Regions from separate parts of the Streptomyces sp. NPDC050732 genome, predicted to be linked through region 1. Evidence: riboswitches for the same ligand, from Rfam matches in the RefSeq annotation. Region 1 holds a riboswitch; the other holds the start of a gene.

Region 1 (7,495 bases):
GCTTGCGCAGGTAGCGCAGCATCGACGTCTCGGAGCGGTACTGGTGGAAGACCGGGTGCGTCAGGTAGTCGTCGCCGCGCAGCAGGCCCTGGGGCAGCGTGTCCGCGACGGCGGCGTCGAGCGCCTCCACGTCGGCGTCGACGCCGAAGGCGCCCCAGACCGCGCTGAGCTGCCGGCGCGTGGTCGTCTCGTCGCAGGACAGGGAGACGTGGTCGGCGTCGACGAGGTGGATGTTGACGCCACCCTCGCGGGCGGCGGCCACCAGCTGCTCGGCCTTGCCGGGCGCCCGCACCGTGAGCGTGTCGAAGTAGGCGCCGTGGACGACTTCGTAGCCGCCCCCGGTGAGACCGGCGGCGAGCAGCGTCGCGTACCGGTGGGTGCGCCGCGCGATGGCCTTCAGACCGTCGGGCCCGTGGTAGACGGCATACATTCCGGCCATGACGGCGAGCAGCACCTGAGCGGTACAGATGTTGCTGGTGGCCTTCTCGCGGCGGATGTGCTGCTCACGGGTCTGCAGCGCGAGCCGGTAGGCCTTGTTGCCGTCGGCGTCGACGGAGACGCCGACGAGCCGCCCGGGCAGGCTGCGGGCGAACTTCTCGCGGACCGCCATGTAACCGGCGTGCGGGCCGCCGAAGCCCATCGGCACACCGAAGCGCTGCGTCGTGCCGACGGCGATGTCGGCGCCGAGGTCGCCGGGCGAGGTGAGCAGCGTCAGGGCGAGCAGGTCGGCGGCGACGGTGACGACGGCACCGAGCTCGTGCGCCTGGTCGATGAGCGGCTTGATGTCGCGGACGGCACCGGAGGCACCCGGGTACTGGACGAGTACGCCGACGACACCGCGCTCGGCGACCTCGGCGGGCAGGCCCTCGCTCAGGTCGGCGACGACGACCTCGACACCGGTCGGTTCGGCGCGGGTCCGGATGACGGCGATGGTCTGCGGCAGGGCGTCGGCGTCGACGACGAACACGCCGTTCTTGACCTTGCCCATGCGGCGCGAGAGGGCCATGGCCTCGGCGGCGGCGGTGCCCTCGTCGAGCAGCGAGGCTCCGGAGGTGGGCAGGCCGGTCAGCTCGGCGACCATGGTCTGGAAGTTGAGCAGCGCCTCAAGACGGCCCTGCGAGATCTCGGGCTGGTACGGCGTGTAGGCCGTGTACCAGGCCGGGTTCTCCATCACGTTCCGCAGGATCACCGGCGGCGTGAAGGTGCCGTAGTACCCGAGTCCGATCATGGAGTCGAGGACCTGGTTCCGGTCGGCGAGGGAGCGCAGTTCGGCCAGCACCTCGGCCTCGGAGCGCGCGCCGGGCAGGTCCAGCGCCTCGGCGTTCTTGATCACATCCGGCACCGCGGCGGCCGTCAGCTCGTCGAGCGAGCCGTACCCGACCTGGGCGAGCATCTTCGCCCGCGCTTCCGCATCGGGCCCTATGTGCCGCTGCTCGAAGGGGATGCCCTGCTCAAGCTCCGAGAGCGGGGTGCGATGGGTGGCAGTCATTGCGGAGGCCTCCTGGTCTGCACGACCTGCGAGGGGTACCACGGCGCGGGTACCCGGACGGCCTCCCCCTCTGTCATCTCAACCTGAGAGCTTCACAGACCCGTCTGTTTCGACAGATCTGCTTTCACCGTCGGTGAGGAAGGGTTCCGAACGTGCCCGCCCGACGCCCGCCCTGCTTTCCAGAGTGACCTCGTCCGTGCGGTACGGGTGCCTGAGAGATTCCGGGGAGGATTTGCTCCTTCGGCGCCTCCGGGAAGTGCCTTCCGGAGAGCTCTCCCGCACGGGGTCAGCAGCCAAGCGTCAGCCTACCAGCGAGGACCCCGGCCGTTCCCTCAAGTGGCCACCTGCCCCGAAGTGCTCTTTCGTAGTGACTACGAATGATTAAAGATGAGTTACGCCCGTTTCCGACGAGCCGCGACCAGCTGGAGGGCCCGTGCAGACCGATATCGATCCGCGCAACCTGATCGGCCGCAAGGCGTTCGACCGGAACGGGACCAAGATCGGCACGATCGACGAGGTCTACCTCGACGACGCCACCGGCGCCCCGGAGTGGGCCGCCATACGCACCGGCCTGTTCAGCCGCGACGCCTTCGTCCCGCTGGAGCCGAGCGAGCTGGCCGAGGACGGCACCCTGCACATCCCCTTCGAGCGCGCCCTGATCAAGGACGCCCCGGACTTCGGGGTGGGCCGCCACCTCTCCCCCGAGCAGGAACTCCAGCTCTACCACCACTACGGCCTGGACACGACACCGCCGAACGCCCCGCCGTCCCCACCCCCGCCCGACCAGGACTTCGGCCGTATCGCCGGCACGGAAGCCCCCTGACCGACACACGCCCTAGCCCTCCACCGCCGCCCGAGCCGCTTCAGACGCCGCTTCGAGCCCCGCTCCTGCCGCCGTCACGCGCCCCGGCCCGGCGGCGACCAGCGGCAACGGCTCCGCAGGCTCCAGGTCCGGGTCGTCCGTCCGGAACGTCCGCACCCGTCCGGGCGGCGAGTACGGCGTCTCGAAGCGCACCGTCACCCGCCCGAGCCCGCTCCCCTGCACCCAGCCGTGCCCGTACTCGGCATGCCGCACGTCGTGCCCGGCCACCCACCGCCGCTCGGCAGGCACCACCGGCTCCACGGCCCGCTCCCCCTCCGGATCACCCGCGGCCACCTCCGCGGCCGCCGCCCCACCGGCATCCTCCCCCGCCGCCCCTTCGGCACCGGCCAGGGCCGCCTCAGCAGCCTGGGCCTGCGCGAAGAGATCCTCCTGCGTGTAGTCCGCGAGCCCCGTGACGCCCACTCCGAGCAGCCGCACCCCTCCCGTGGTGTCCACGGACTCCAGCAACCGCGCCGCGGCCTCCCGCACCACTCCAGGGTCGTCCGTGGGCCCGCGCAGCGTCTCGGACCGCGTCAGCGTCGAGAAGTCGAACCTCCGCACCTTGAGCACGATGGTCCGCCCGGAGTGCCCGGCCGCCCGCAGCCGCTGCACACACCGCTCCGCGAGCCGCCCCACCTCCGCCCTGACCCGCACCCGGTCGTGGATGTCCACGTCGTACGTGTCCTCGACGCTGACCGACTTCGACTCCCGCTCGGCCACCACGGGCCGCTCGTCGTGCGCGAGCGCCATCGCGTACAGCGAGCCCCCGTGGGCCTTCCCCAGCAGTCGTACGAGCTCGTCCTCACCCGCCTCCGCGAGCTCCTCGACCGTCGTGATCCCGGCCCGCCGCAAATGGTCCCCCGTAGCAGGCCCCACCCCGGGCAACGTCCGCACGGACATCGGCCCCAGCAGGGCGCGCTCCGTCCCCGGGGCGATCAGCACGAGACCGTTCGGCTTGGCCTCCTCCGAGGCGATCTTCGCCAGCATCTTGGAGACGGCGAGCCCCACCGACCCGGCGAGCCCCGTCACCGCCCTGATGTCTGCCCGCAGCCGCTCCCCCACGGCCCTGGCCGACTCCTCGTCGTCGGCGACGCCGCCGGCCTCCAGGTCCACGAAGGCCTCGTCCAGGCTGAGCGGCTCCACCAGCGGCGACAGCTCCCGCAGGAGCCCCATCACCTGCTCGCTGATCTCCCGGTACAACCCGAAGCGCGGCACGAGATACGCGGCGTTCGGCGCCAGCCTGCGCGCCTGCCCCATGGGCATCGCCGAGTGCACTCCGAACCGCCGCGCCTCGTAAGAAGCGGTCGCCACCACACCCCGCGGCCCCAGCCCGCCCACGACCACGGCCTTGCCACGCAGACTGGGCTTCGCGGCCTGCTCCGCGGACGCGTAGAAGGCATCCATGTCCAGATGCAGGATCGTCGGGGCGCTTCTCACATCTCCGATGCTGCCCTACGCCACTGACAACGCGGCCTCAGACCGCCTTGTTGCGCCTTCTGGCCAGCTCGTCGGCCGGATTGTGCCCGATGAGCGTCTCCCCGGTGTCGATGCGCTCGCCGTGCAGCTGGGACAGCGCGGCCTCGACGTCACGCCAGACGACCCCCACAGCGATCCCGAAGACCCCCTGGCCGCCCTGGAGCAGCTCGTGGACCTCGCTGGAGGACGTGCACTCGTAGACCGTGGCGCCGTCGCTCATCAGCGTCATCCGCTCCAGGTCGCGGAACCCGCGCTCCCGCAGATGCTGCACCGTCGTACGGATGTTCTGCAGCGAGACCCCGGTGTCGAGGAACCGCTTCACGATCTTGAGGACGACGACGTCGCGGAAGCTGTAGAGCCGCTGCGTCCCTGAGCCGCCCGCGGCCCGCACGCTGGGCTCGACCAGGCCCGTACGGGCCCAGTAGTCGAGTTGCCGGTAGGTGATGCCCGCGGCCGCGCACGCGGTGGGACCGCGGTAGCCGACCTGCTCGGAATGCTCGGACGTCGTGTCCCCGCTCCCCTGGACCGCCATCGGTCGAGTCGGAGAGTGACCGGCCGCGCCGCCGTGGAGCGGGTACGGACCGCCCATCGCCGTACCGTCGCCGCTGCTTCTCACGCCGACCTCCCTCCTTGACCTGCCTTCTCGACGGTAGGCAGTCGCCAGGGGCTCGTCAACGATCGCCACACTCGGCACGCCGAGTGATAATCACCCTGAGAGTGGTTTCCCGTACCTCACCGCGGGGAAAGGCTAGCCGAATGGCCCGACGGAGAGCCGCAGGAAGCGGCTCACTGGCTGTTGGTGCCGAAGTCCTCGGGCGAGATCTGGTCGAGGAACTCGCGGAACTTCTCCACCTCGTCCTCCTGCTCGTCCGGGATCGCGATGCCGGCGTCGTCCAGGACACCGTCGCTTCCGAAGATGGGCGTCCCGGTGCGCAGGGCCAGCGCTATGGCGTCGGACGGACGCGCGCTCACCTCGACACCGCTGGCGAAGACCAGCTCCGCGTAGAAGACCCCTTCCCGCAGGTCCGTGATGCGCACTTCGGAGAGCTCCTGGCCCACCGCTTCCAGCACGTCCTTGAACAGGTCGTGGGTCAGCGGCCGTGCGGGTGCCATGCCCTGCTGCGCGAAGGCGATGGCGGTCGCCTCACCTGGACCGATCCAGATGGGGAGGTACCGGTCGCCTCCCACTTCACGCAGGAGCACGATCGGCTGGTTGGAGGGCATTTCGACCCGGACACCTACGACGTCGAGCTCGTTCACACAGCAACCCTAGGACGTGGCTGGCAGGTTTGGGTAGTCGGGCACCCGCCGAGTACCGGACGGGACTGGGCGAGTCAGGGCAATCTGATGCCGAGCGCCGTCTGCACGAGCGCCGAATGCAGCCGCCCCGTCAGGCCCGCCAGCTCTTTGGCGCGGGCCTCGGCATGGGCTCTGGTCTGCGGATTACGGTGCCGCCGCAGCGGAGCGAGCACCTGGTCGACGAGCCCGGCCTCGCGATCCGCGGCGGCCTTCATGGCCCGCAGGTGCCGTGGCTCGATGCCGAACCGGCCGAGTTCGACCACGAGTGAGGCGACCGTGACCGCCTCCGCGTCGTACCCGCCGTCCGGCAACGGTGCGACGAGGCCGTACGCCTCCCACTCGGCGAGCTGTACCTCGTCGATCTCGGCGGCCGCCAGCAGCTCGGCACGGCCCACACGGGCCGCCGTCGGCCCCTCGGCCTCGCCGGGGCCCTGGGCGTCGCCGACGTCCCCCTGACGCCCCAGGGACGGCATCGGGGGCCTCTCGCCGCGCTCCAGCGCGTCGAGGTGCTCACGGATGACCTTGAGCGGCAGATAGTGGTCCCGCTGCATCCGCAGGACCTGACCGAGCCGCTCGACGTCCTCCGGGCTGAACTTCCGGTATCCGGAAGGGGTGCGCTGGGGCTCGATGAGCCCCTCGGACTCCAGAAACCGGATCTTGGAGATCGTGACCTCGGGAAATTCGGCACGCAGTTCGTTCAGCACGGTGCCGATGCTCATCAGCCGGCGGTCCGCGGCGGCGGTGCCGTGACCGGCACCGCCCCTCGGTGTTTGAAGCATGGACCTTCCCTGGGGATCCCCCCGGACGGCGTCTGGGGGAGGGTCAGATGCCGACGGCCCGCTGGCTCGCGTAGAAGACCAGTCGGTACTTGCCGATCTGCACCTCGTCGCCGTTCGACAGCGAGACCGAGTCGATCCGCTCCCGATTGACGTACGTGCCGTTGAGGCTGCCCACGTCGGCGACGGTGAAGGAACCGTCCCCGAGGCGACGGAACTCCACGTGGCGACGCGACACCGTCACGTCGTCCAGGAAGATGTCGCTCTGCGGGTGACGCCCCGCCGTGGTCAGCTCACCGTCGAGCAGGAAACGACTGCCCGAGTTCGGCCCGCGGCGCACCACCAGGAGCGCCGAGCCGAGCGGCAGTGCGTCGACGGCCGCCTGCGCCTCCGGGGAGAGCGCGGGAGACGGGTTCGTACCCGTCGCCTCGGCGTCGTAGGCCTCCAGGCCCGAGATGGAGATCGTCGAGGTCGTCTCCGACGCGCGCTCCGGTGCGGCACCGGCCCGCAGCGGCGCACCGCAGTTGGAGCAGAACCGGCTCGCCTCGGCGTTTCGGTTACCGCACCTCGTACACACCAGCGCCATGGACGGGTCCTCCTGCCGTGGCTGCCCCGCAGGGGCATTCGATGCGTACGGGTCGGAGGTGTACCCTCCACCCGCACTTGAGGTTGAAGGTTCTCCGAAACCTATGCGTCCGGGACCGGCAGGGTCAACAGACGACGCGCCCTGTCCGCCCGAAATGTCACCGCCTGGACCAGCGACCTGATCGCGGAACATCGGGCGCCCCGCGCCCTGCTCCTCGGCATCTCCATGGCGCGGAGCACGGTGCCGGGCAGTGGCCGGATTGCCGCTGTCCTCTCGTGCGCTCTTGCCGAACAACTTCGCAAACAACTTCACGGGCGATTCCCCTTGACCGAAACAGACCCGCCCGTGGGGCAGGACGAACCCTGATTGCACACACCGGCATTCATCGGTGAGCCAGACATCCTCACAACGTCCGTGGCCACCAAACAGTTTCCACCACGCACCACGCTTCCGGTGCGCCGACCCCCCGCAACCTCATGCCCCCGCCCGACGACCCTCATGCGTCCGCCCCTCACTGGGAGGACGACCGAGCGTAGTCAGGCTGCTTCGCAGGTCGCAAGGCGTTCACGACGATCTTCTCCGAGCGTTCCACGGTGACCGTGGCCTGCTCCTTCTCCAGAGTCTGCACCACGCCTCCCGGAATGTTCAGCGCAGGTTCGAGATCCTGCGGCTTGCCGATCACCTTGAAGAGGTACGGTTCGCCGACCTTGTGGCCGTCCACCCGTACTCCCCCGCCGCCGGCGTCCGACAGATAGGTGTTCGCCACGACGCGTACGTCGTTGATCTGGATCGCCTCGGCGCCCGCGGCGCGCAGCTCCTGAATGGCGTCGAGCAGCATGTCCGCCTCGATCGCCCCTTTCCTGTCCTCGATGGTGAGCGTGATGCCGGGCCCCTGGGCCGCCACCGTGCCTGCCAGGATGCCGAGTTGCCGTTCCCGCTCGACCGTCTGCTTGCGCGCCTCCTCGGCTTGATCCGAACTGTTCTCCAGTCCGGTCCGCTGTTCCTCA
Region 2 (7,495 bases), on a different contig from region 1:
GGAGGCCGAGAGCCTCGCCGGGCAGTTCCCCGGCGGCATGCTCCTGACGTACGAGGGCGTGGGCCACACCGCGTACGGCCGCGGCAACTCCTGCGTCACGGACGCCGTCGACGCCTACCTCATCGCCCTCGAACCGGTCCGCCGCGGCACGACCTGCTGAGACACCTCACGGCATCTCGCGGTATCTCGGCGGCACCGGCCGACGGTCACCCGTAGAGCGAGCGGGCCCCCGGGCTGTCGCCCGCGAAGCGCCGGCCCTCGGCGATCTCGTCGGCGATCACCGACCAGACGGTGTCGTCGTCCTGGAAGGGGAGCGGGTCGACGCGGCTCGTCTCCTCACGGATGCGCTCGACCTCGCGTTCCAGCCGCTCGAAGCCGGCCTCCTCGCCACCGTCACCGTCACTGCCGTCGCCGTCGCCGTCGCCGAAGGTGAACTCCTCCAGCAGGCGCTGGAACTGGAGGGTGACCTGGAGGAGGGAGGAGACGTCCGTATGGAGTTCTCGCGCTGTCTCCTCGTCGGCGTCGAAGGCGTAGACCTTGCCGGACCCGGGGGCGAGGGCGAGGTGGGCGTTGAGGAGCCAGCCGATGACGGGCCACCCGCCCGCGCCCTCCGGTGCGTCCTCGAAGTCCGCGACGTCGACGACGTCCTGGACGACGGGCAGCAGGCCGGAGTCCGGGTCGGGCTCCCGCAGGTGGAGCGTCCCGGTGGGAGCGCCGACGGCCCGCAGGGTCGCGAGCCGGTCCGCGCCGGAAGAACGGGTGATCTCGCCGCGGGTGATGTCGAAAAGCACTGCCGAACTCCGAACTCGGCGGCGCGGGCGCCGCAGGACTCTGGACGGACCGAAGCGATCCCCACGACAACGTTACCGATCACGGCGCATCCGGCGACGCCCCCTGATCCACCCGGTCACCCGCCCCCCCCCGGACCTCACGCCCGCAACCAGACCGTCGTCCCAGGGGAGCGGCACCCGGCAGCCGTCCCTGCCCGGGGCGAGGCCGCCGGAGCGGGCGTGGATCGGGTCCTGGATGCGGTCGCGGGGGATGTCCGCCTCCGGCAGCCCCAACTCGTCGCCCTGGTACAGGTAGAGCGAGCCGGGCAGCGCCAGGGTGAGCAGGGCGGCGGCGCGGGCCCTGCGGGTGCCGAGTGCCGGGTCGGTGGGGACGCCGAAGCACACCGAGCTGGTCGTGCGCGGCTCGACCGCGCAGCGCGTCAGCACTCGATGATGTTGACCGCAAGGCCGCCGCGGGCCGTCTCCTTGTACTTGACGCTCATGTCGGCGCCCGTCTCCTTCATGGTCTTGATGACCTTGTCGAGGGAGACCTTGTGGGAGCCGTCGCCCCGCATCGCCATCTTGGCCGCGGTGACGGCCTTGACCGCCGCCATGCCGTTGCGCTCGATGCACGGGATCTGGACGAGGCCGCCGACCGGGTCGCAGGTCAGGCCGAGGTTGTGCTCCATGCCGATCTCGGCCGCGTTCTCGACCTTCTCCGGGGAGCCGCCCAGGACCTCGGCGAGCGCGCCCGCCGCCATCGAGCAGGCCGAGCCGACCTCGCCCTGGCAGCCGACCTCGGCGCCGGAGATCGAGGCGTTCTCCTTGAACAGCATGCCGATGGCGCCCGCGGCGAGCAGGAAGCGGACCACGCCGTCCTCGTCGGCCCCGGGGATGAAGTTCATGTAGTAGTGCAGGACCGCCGGGATGATGCCCGCCGCGCCGTTCGTCGGGGCGGTCACGACCCGGCCGCCGGCCGCGTTCTCCTCGTTCACGGCCATCGCGTAGAGGGTGATCCACTCCATGGCGCGGGCCTGCGGGTCGCCCTCGGCGCGCAGCTGCCTGGCCGAGTTCGCGGCCCGGCGGCGCACCTTCAGGCCGCCCGGCAGGATGCCCTCGCGCGACATGCCGCGGGAGACGCACGCCTGCATGACCCGCCAGATGTCGAGGAGCCCCTCGCGGATCTCCTCCTCCGTGCGCCAGGCCTTCTCGTTCTCCAGCATCATCGCGGAGATGGACAGGCCGGTCTCCTCGGCGAGCCGGAGCAGCTCGTCACCGGTGCGGAAGGGGTACTTCAGGACGGTGTCGTCCGGCACGATCGGGTTCTCACCGGCCGCGCCCTCTTGATTGAGGACGGTCTCGTCCACGACGAAGCCGCCACCCACGGAGTAGTACGTCTTCTCCAGGAGGAGGGCGCCCTCGTGGTCGTACGCGAAGACCGTCATGCCGTTGGCGTGGTACGGCAGCGCCTTGCGGCGGTGCAGGATCAGGTCCTCGTCGAAGTCGAAGCCGATCTCGTGCATGCCGAGCAGGTTGAGGCGGCCGCCGCTCTTGATCTCCTCCACGCGGTCGTCGGCCGTCTCCACGTTCACCGTGCGGGGCGACTCGCCCTCCAGGCCGAGCAGGACGGCCTTGGGGGTGCCGTGGCCGTGGCCGGTGGCGCCGAGCGAGCCGTACAGCTCCGCCCGTATCGCGGCGGTGTGGGCCATGAGGCCCTCGTTCTTGAGGCGGCTCGCGAACATGCGGGCCGCGCGCATCGGACCGACCGTGTGGGAGCTGGACGGGCCGATGCCGATCGAGAACAGGTCGAAGACCGAGATGGCCACGAGAACTCCAAAGGGTGGTTGGTAGACGCCGTTGTCTGCCGGGGTGGTGCAGAGAGCGGGGCGTGAGCCGGACACGAGCCGGGGCACCGCACTCACTGTGTTCACTTCCAGTGTGCGCGGTGCCCCGTCGTTTCGTACGAAGGAAAGCGTACGAAAATGCTACAGGTTGGGGTACAGCGGGTGCTTGTCGGCCAGAGCGGTCACCCGGGCCTTGAGGGCGTCCGCGTCGAAGCCTGGCTTGAGGGCCTCGGCGATGATGTCGGCGACCTCGCGGAAGTCCGCCTCCTGGAAGCCGCGCGTGGCGAGCGCCGGGGTGCCGATCCGCAGGCCCGAGGTGACCATCGGGGGCCGCGGGTCGTTCGGGACCGCGTTGCGGTTGACCGTGATGCCGACCTCGTGGAGGCGGTCCTCGGCCTGCTGGCCGTCGAGCTCGCTGTTGCGCAGGTCGACGAGGACCAGGTGCACGTCCGTGCCGCCGGACAGGACGTCGACGCCGACGGCCTTCGCGTCGTCCTGGACCAGGCGCTCGGCGAGGATGCGGGCGCCGTCCAGGGTGCGCTGCTGGCGCTCCTTGAACTCCTCCGAGGCGGCGACCTTGAAGGAGACGGCCTTGGCCGCGATCACGTGCTCCAGCGGGCCGCCCTGGAAGCCGGGGAAGACCGCGGAGTTCAGCTTCTTCGCGAAGTCCTTGCTGCGGGCCAGGATGATGCCGCCGCGCGGGCCGCCGAGGGTCTTGTGCGTGGTGGAGGTCACCACGTCGGCGAACGGCACCGGGTTCGGGTGCAGACCGGCGGCGACGAGCCCGGCGAAGTGCGCCATGTCGACCCACAGCTTCGCGCCGACCTCGTCGGCGATCCGGCGGAACTCGGCGAAGTCCAGGTGGCGCGGGTAGGCCGACCAGCCCGCGATGATCACCTTCGGGTTGTTCTCCTTGGCCAGGCGCTCGACCTCGGCCATGTCGATCAGACCGGCCTCGTCGACGTGGTAGGGGACCACGTTGAACTGCTTGCCGGAGAAGTTCAGGCGCATGCCGTGGGTGAGGTGGCCGCCGTGCGCCAGGTCGAGGCCGAGGATCGTGTCGCCGGGCTGGGCGATTGCGAAGAGGGCGGCCTGGTTCGCGGAGGCGCCGGAGTGCGGCTGGACGTTCGCGTACTCGGCGCCGAACAGCTCCTTGAGCCGGTCGATCGCGATCTGCTCGGCGACGTCGACGTGCTCACAGCCGCCGTAGTAGCGGCGGCCGGGGTAGCCCTCGGCGTACTTGTTGGTGAGGACGGTGCCCTGGGCCTCCATGACGGCGACCGGAGCGAAGTTCTCCGAGGCGATCATTTCCAGGGTGGACTGCTGGCGGTGGAGCTCGGCGTCGACGGCGGCGGCGACGTCCGGGTCCAGCTCGTGGAGAGGGGTGTTCAGAAGCGACATCACACGATCCCTATCGGTATGGGTCAGCCGGCGGTGAAGGCGGTGTACTCATCGGCGGACATCAGGTCGTCCGGCTCGTCCGTGATGCGCACCTTGAACAGCCAACCGCCCTCGAACGGGGCGGAGTTGACCAGCGAGGGGTCGTCGACGACCTCCTGGTTGGCGGCGACGACCTCGCCGTTCACCGGGGAGTAGAGGTCGCTGACCGACTTGGTCGACTCCAGCTCGCCGCAGGACTCGCCCGCGATCAGCGTGTCGCCGACCTCGGGCAGCTGGGCGAAGACGACGTCACCGAGCGCGTTGGCCGCGTGCTCGGTGATGCCGACCGTCGCCACGCCGTCCTCGGTGGCCGACAGCCACTCGTGCTCCTTGCTGTAACGCAGCTGCTGGGGGTTGCTCATGAGTCGAATTCTCCTGTACGCGGGTGGGTGCTGCGGAACGGGGACGATGTGCGGGGGGTCACTTCTGGCGCTTGTAGAACGGCAGGGCCACGACCTCGTAGGGCTCGTGCGTACCGCGGATGTCCACACCGACACCCGGCGTGCCCGGAGCGGCGTGCTCGGCGTCGACGTACGCCATCGCGATCGGCTTGCCCAGCGTCGGGGACGGGGCGCCCGAGGTGACCTCGCCGATGACCTTGCCGTCGGCGACCACGGAGAAGCCCGCGCGCGGGACCCGGCGGCCCTCGGCGACCAGGCCGACCAGCTTGCGCGGCGGGGCGGTCTCGGCGCGCTCGGCGGCGGCGGCCAGGGCCGCGCGGCCCACGAAGGAGTCCGCCTGTGACGTCTTCTCGAACTTGACGACGCGACCGAGCCCGGCGTCGAAGGGCGTCAGCTCGGCGGTCAGCTCGTGCCCGTACAGCGGCATGCCCGCCTCCAGGCGCAGCGTGTCGCGGCAGGAGAGGCCGGCCGGGACCATGCCGACCGGCGTGCCCGCCTCCATCAGCGCGTTCCACAGCTGCTCGGCGTCACCGGGGGCGACGAAGAGCTCGAAGCCGTCCTCGCCGGTGTAGCCGGTGCGGGCGATCAGCGCGGGGACGCCCGCGACGGTGCCGGGCAGGCCCGCGTAGTACTTCAGGTTGTCCAGGTCGGCATCCGTGACTGACTTCAGGATGCCGGGGGACTCGGGGCCCTGGACGGCGAGGAGCGCGTACGCCTCGCGGTCGTCACGCACCTCGGCGTCGAACTCCGCCACGCGGTCGCTCAGCTCGTCCAGCACGGTCTGCGCGTTGGAGGCGTTGGCGACGATCATGTACTCGGGGGTCTCCGCCTCGCCGAGGCGGTAGACGATCAGGTCGTCCAGGATCCCGCCGTCCTCGGCGACGATCATCGTGTAGCGGGCACGGCCGACACCGACGGAGCCGATGTTGCCGACCAGCGAGAAGTTCAGGAAGTCCACGGCCTCCGGTCCTGTGACCGTGATCTCACCCATGTGGGAGAGGTCGAAGAGACCGGCCTTGGTGCGCACGGCGTTGTGCTCGTCGCGCTCGCTGGCGTACCGCAGCGGCATGTCCCAGCCCGCGAAGTCGGTCATGGTCGCGCCGAGCGCACGATGCACGGCATCGAGGGCTGTCAGACGGGGGGCAGTGCTCATGAAGGAACTCCCAGGGCATGACGGGCGAGGTCGATCCTCCCCATCTGTCATCGGAACCTGAGAGGTTCGCCGAGCGTGTCCCGATATGTGAGACGCCCGGCTTGCACCTTGGGTGGGACCACCGGGGCGGCCCGCTTTTCAGATGTGCCTCGCCCGCGCGGTACGGGGCCTGAGAGATTCAAGGGAGGGACTTGCTCCTTCGGCGCCCCGGGCACGCGTGCGTGCTGGCTCCGGGGACTCTCCCGCGCGGATTCAAACGGCCGGTATGGAGTTGGCGGGCACATCATTGCACGCGACCCTGTCCACGGGGAGTGGTGCCCGGATACGGAGCGCACTGCCCGGAATGCTCTTGTGCCGCATTACCTTCTCTTTACACTTGCTGGGGAAAGCAGTACGTGACCGCTACGGGGAGGCCGATCACGGTGCGCAGCAGGACCAGTGTCTTTGCCACTACCACGGGGGTGGCGCTGCCCAAGCAGGCCACCACCCCGGCCGCGGAGAGCTGCGGCCCGCTCCCCGTGGCCGTCGTCCGGGACCTGCGGCACCGGGCCGGCCACAGCCCCCGCCGCCTCACCTTCGGCGAGGGCGACCTCGTCGTCGTCTCCGGCCTGCCCGGTGGCGGAAAGTCGACGCTGATGCGGCAGGCCGTCACGGGCCCGCGCATCGACTCCCAGGACACCCGCGACCGCTGGGCCCGCCGCATGCCGCGCCTGCTGCCCTACGCGGTCTACCGCCCCCTGGTCCGCCTCGCGCACTACGCGGGCCTGCGCCGCACCCTGCGCACCGGCGCCGGCGTCGTCGTGCACGACTGCGGTACCCAGGCGTGGGTGCGCCGCTGGCTCGCCCGCGAGGCCGCCCGCCGCGGCGCCGCCCTGCACCTGCTGCTGCTCGACGTCCCCGTGGACACGGCGCTCCAGGGCCAGCGCGAGCGCGGCAGAGGCGTCTCGCGGTACGCGTTCACGCGGCACCGCAGGACCGTCGGCCGCCTCGTCGGCGCCACCGAGCGCGGCGACCTGCCGCGCGGCTGCCACTCCGCGGTACTGCTCGACCGCGACGCGGCACAGGCGCTCCGGGCGATCGCCTTCGACCGCTGAGTCCAGCGGCGCTAGGGTTCGAGCCGCAGGCAGAGCGGTCGCGAGCAGGGGTTGGACGGACAGATGGACTTTCCGGCGCAGGCACATGCCCATCCGTACGGCGGATGGCCGGGCAACGAACTGGAGGAGGTCCTCGCCGCCTCCCTCGGTGCCGACGCGTCGGCGGGCGGCCGGATCGTCGAGGTGCTCGGCCGCAGCCAGATCTGGATCCCGCTGCCGAACGGCGGCGGCCCCGACAGCGGCACCCTGGACCTGCCGACCCTGGAGATCGACGGCCAGGCGTACGTCCCCGTCTTCAGCTCCGAACAGCAGTTCCGGCAGGCCCTCGGCGACGCCGCCGACCGGATGGGCCGCACCGTGGCGCCCGCCGTGGAGTTCGCCCGCGGCCTCCCCCCGCAGCTGGGCATCGCGCTGAACCCGGACGGCACCGTCGGCGTCCCGCTGCCGCCGCCCGCCGTCGCCGAGCTCAGCCGAGTCGGCCGCACCCCGCTGGACGGCCCCGCCACCGGCGGCCGGGTCCGCCTCTACGAACCGGACTGGCAGCACGACCCGGTCGACTTCCTCGCCGCCGCCGGCCGTGAGTTCGAGGCGACCGGCGTGGTGCTCACCGCGCGCCGCTGCCTGGCCGACATCGAGACGGACGCCCCGGTCCTCTTCGTCGGCGTCGAACTGGCCACCTGGGACGGCAACGCCCGCGAGCTCCCCATGGCGGCCCTCGGCCGCGCCCTCGGCCAGGTCCCGGCCCCGTGGCCGGTGAACCTCGTGCTGCTCGACGTGGCGCAGGACCCGGTCG

Evidence for each region. A riboswitch is a leader RNA that binds a small molecule or an ion and turns the genes downstream of it on or off. The one in region 1 is predicted to bind glycine.
Region 2: linked by a shared signal. The riboswitch ahead of gcvT (glycine cleavage system aminomethyltransferase GcvT) and the one ahead of gcvP (aminomethyl-transferring glycine dehydrogenase) in region 1 are both predicted to bind glycine.

What each region holds. Positions count from the first base shown of each region.
Region 1 covers NZ_JBFAHP010000024.1:5,123-12,617, reverse strand. The annotation lists gene gcvP (aminomethyl-transferring glycine dehydrogenase) at 1-1,489, opposite strand, end outside; glycine riboswitch at 1,679-1,778, opposite strand; gene AB0H82_RS22085 (PRC-barrel domain-containing protein) at 1,923-2,312, shown strand; gene AB0H82_RS22080 (DNA polymerase IV) at 2,325-3,788, opposite strand; gene AB0H82_RS22075 (MerR family transcriptional regulator) at 3,826-4,443, opposite strand; gene AB0H82_RS22070 (bifunctional nuclease family protein) at 4,614-5,087, opposite strand; gene AB0H82_RS22065 (MerR family transcriptional regulator) at 5,162-5,905, opposite strand; gene AB0H82_RS22060 (FHA domain-containing protein) at 5,949-6,917, opposite strand; gene AB0H82_RS22055 (DUF881 domain-containing protein) at 7,000-7,495, opposite strand, start outside.
Region 2 covers NZ_JBFAHP010000050.1:42,369-49,863, forward strand. The annotation lists gene AB0H82_RS33345 (alpha/beta hydrolase) at 1-160, shown strand, start outside; gene AB0H82_RS33350 (SUKH-4 family immunity protein) at 207-791, opposite strand; partial or broken gene AB0H82_RS33355 (alpha-glucosidase) at 954-1,169, opposite strand; gene AB0H82_RS33360 (L-serine ammonia-lyase) at 1,211-2,596, opposite strand; gene glyA (serine hydroxymethyltransferase) at 2,756-4,015, opposite strand; gene gcvH (glycine cleavage system protein GcvH) at 4,039-4,416, opposite strand; gene gcvT (glycine cleavage system aminomethyltransferase GcvT) at 4,475-5,608, opposite strand; glycine riboswitch at 5,757-5,863, opposite strand; gene AB0H82_RS33380 (AAA family ATPase) at 6,025-6,702, shown strand; gene AB0H82_RS33385 (enhanced serine sensitivity protein SseB) at 6,766-7,495, shown strand, end outside.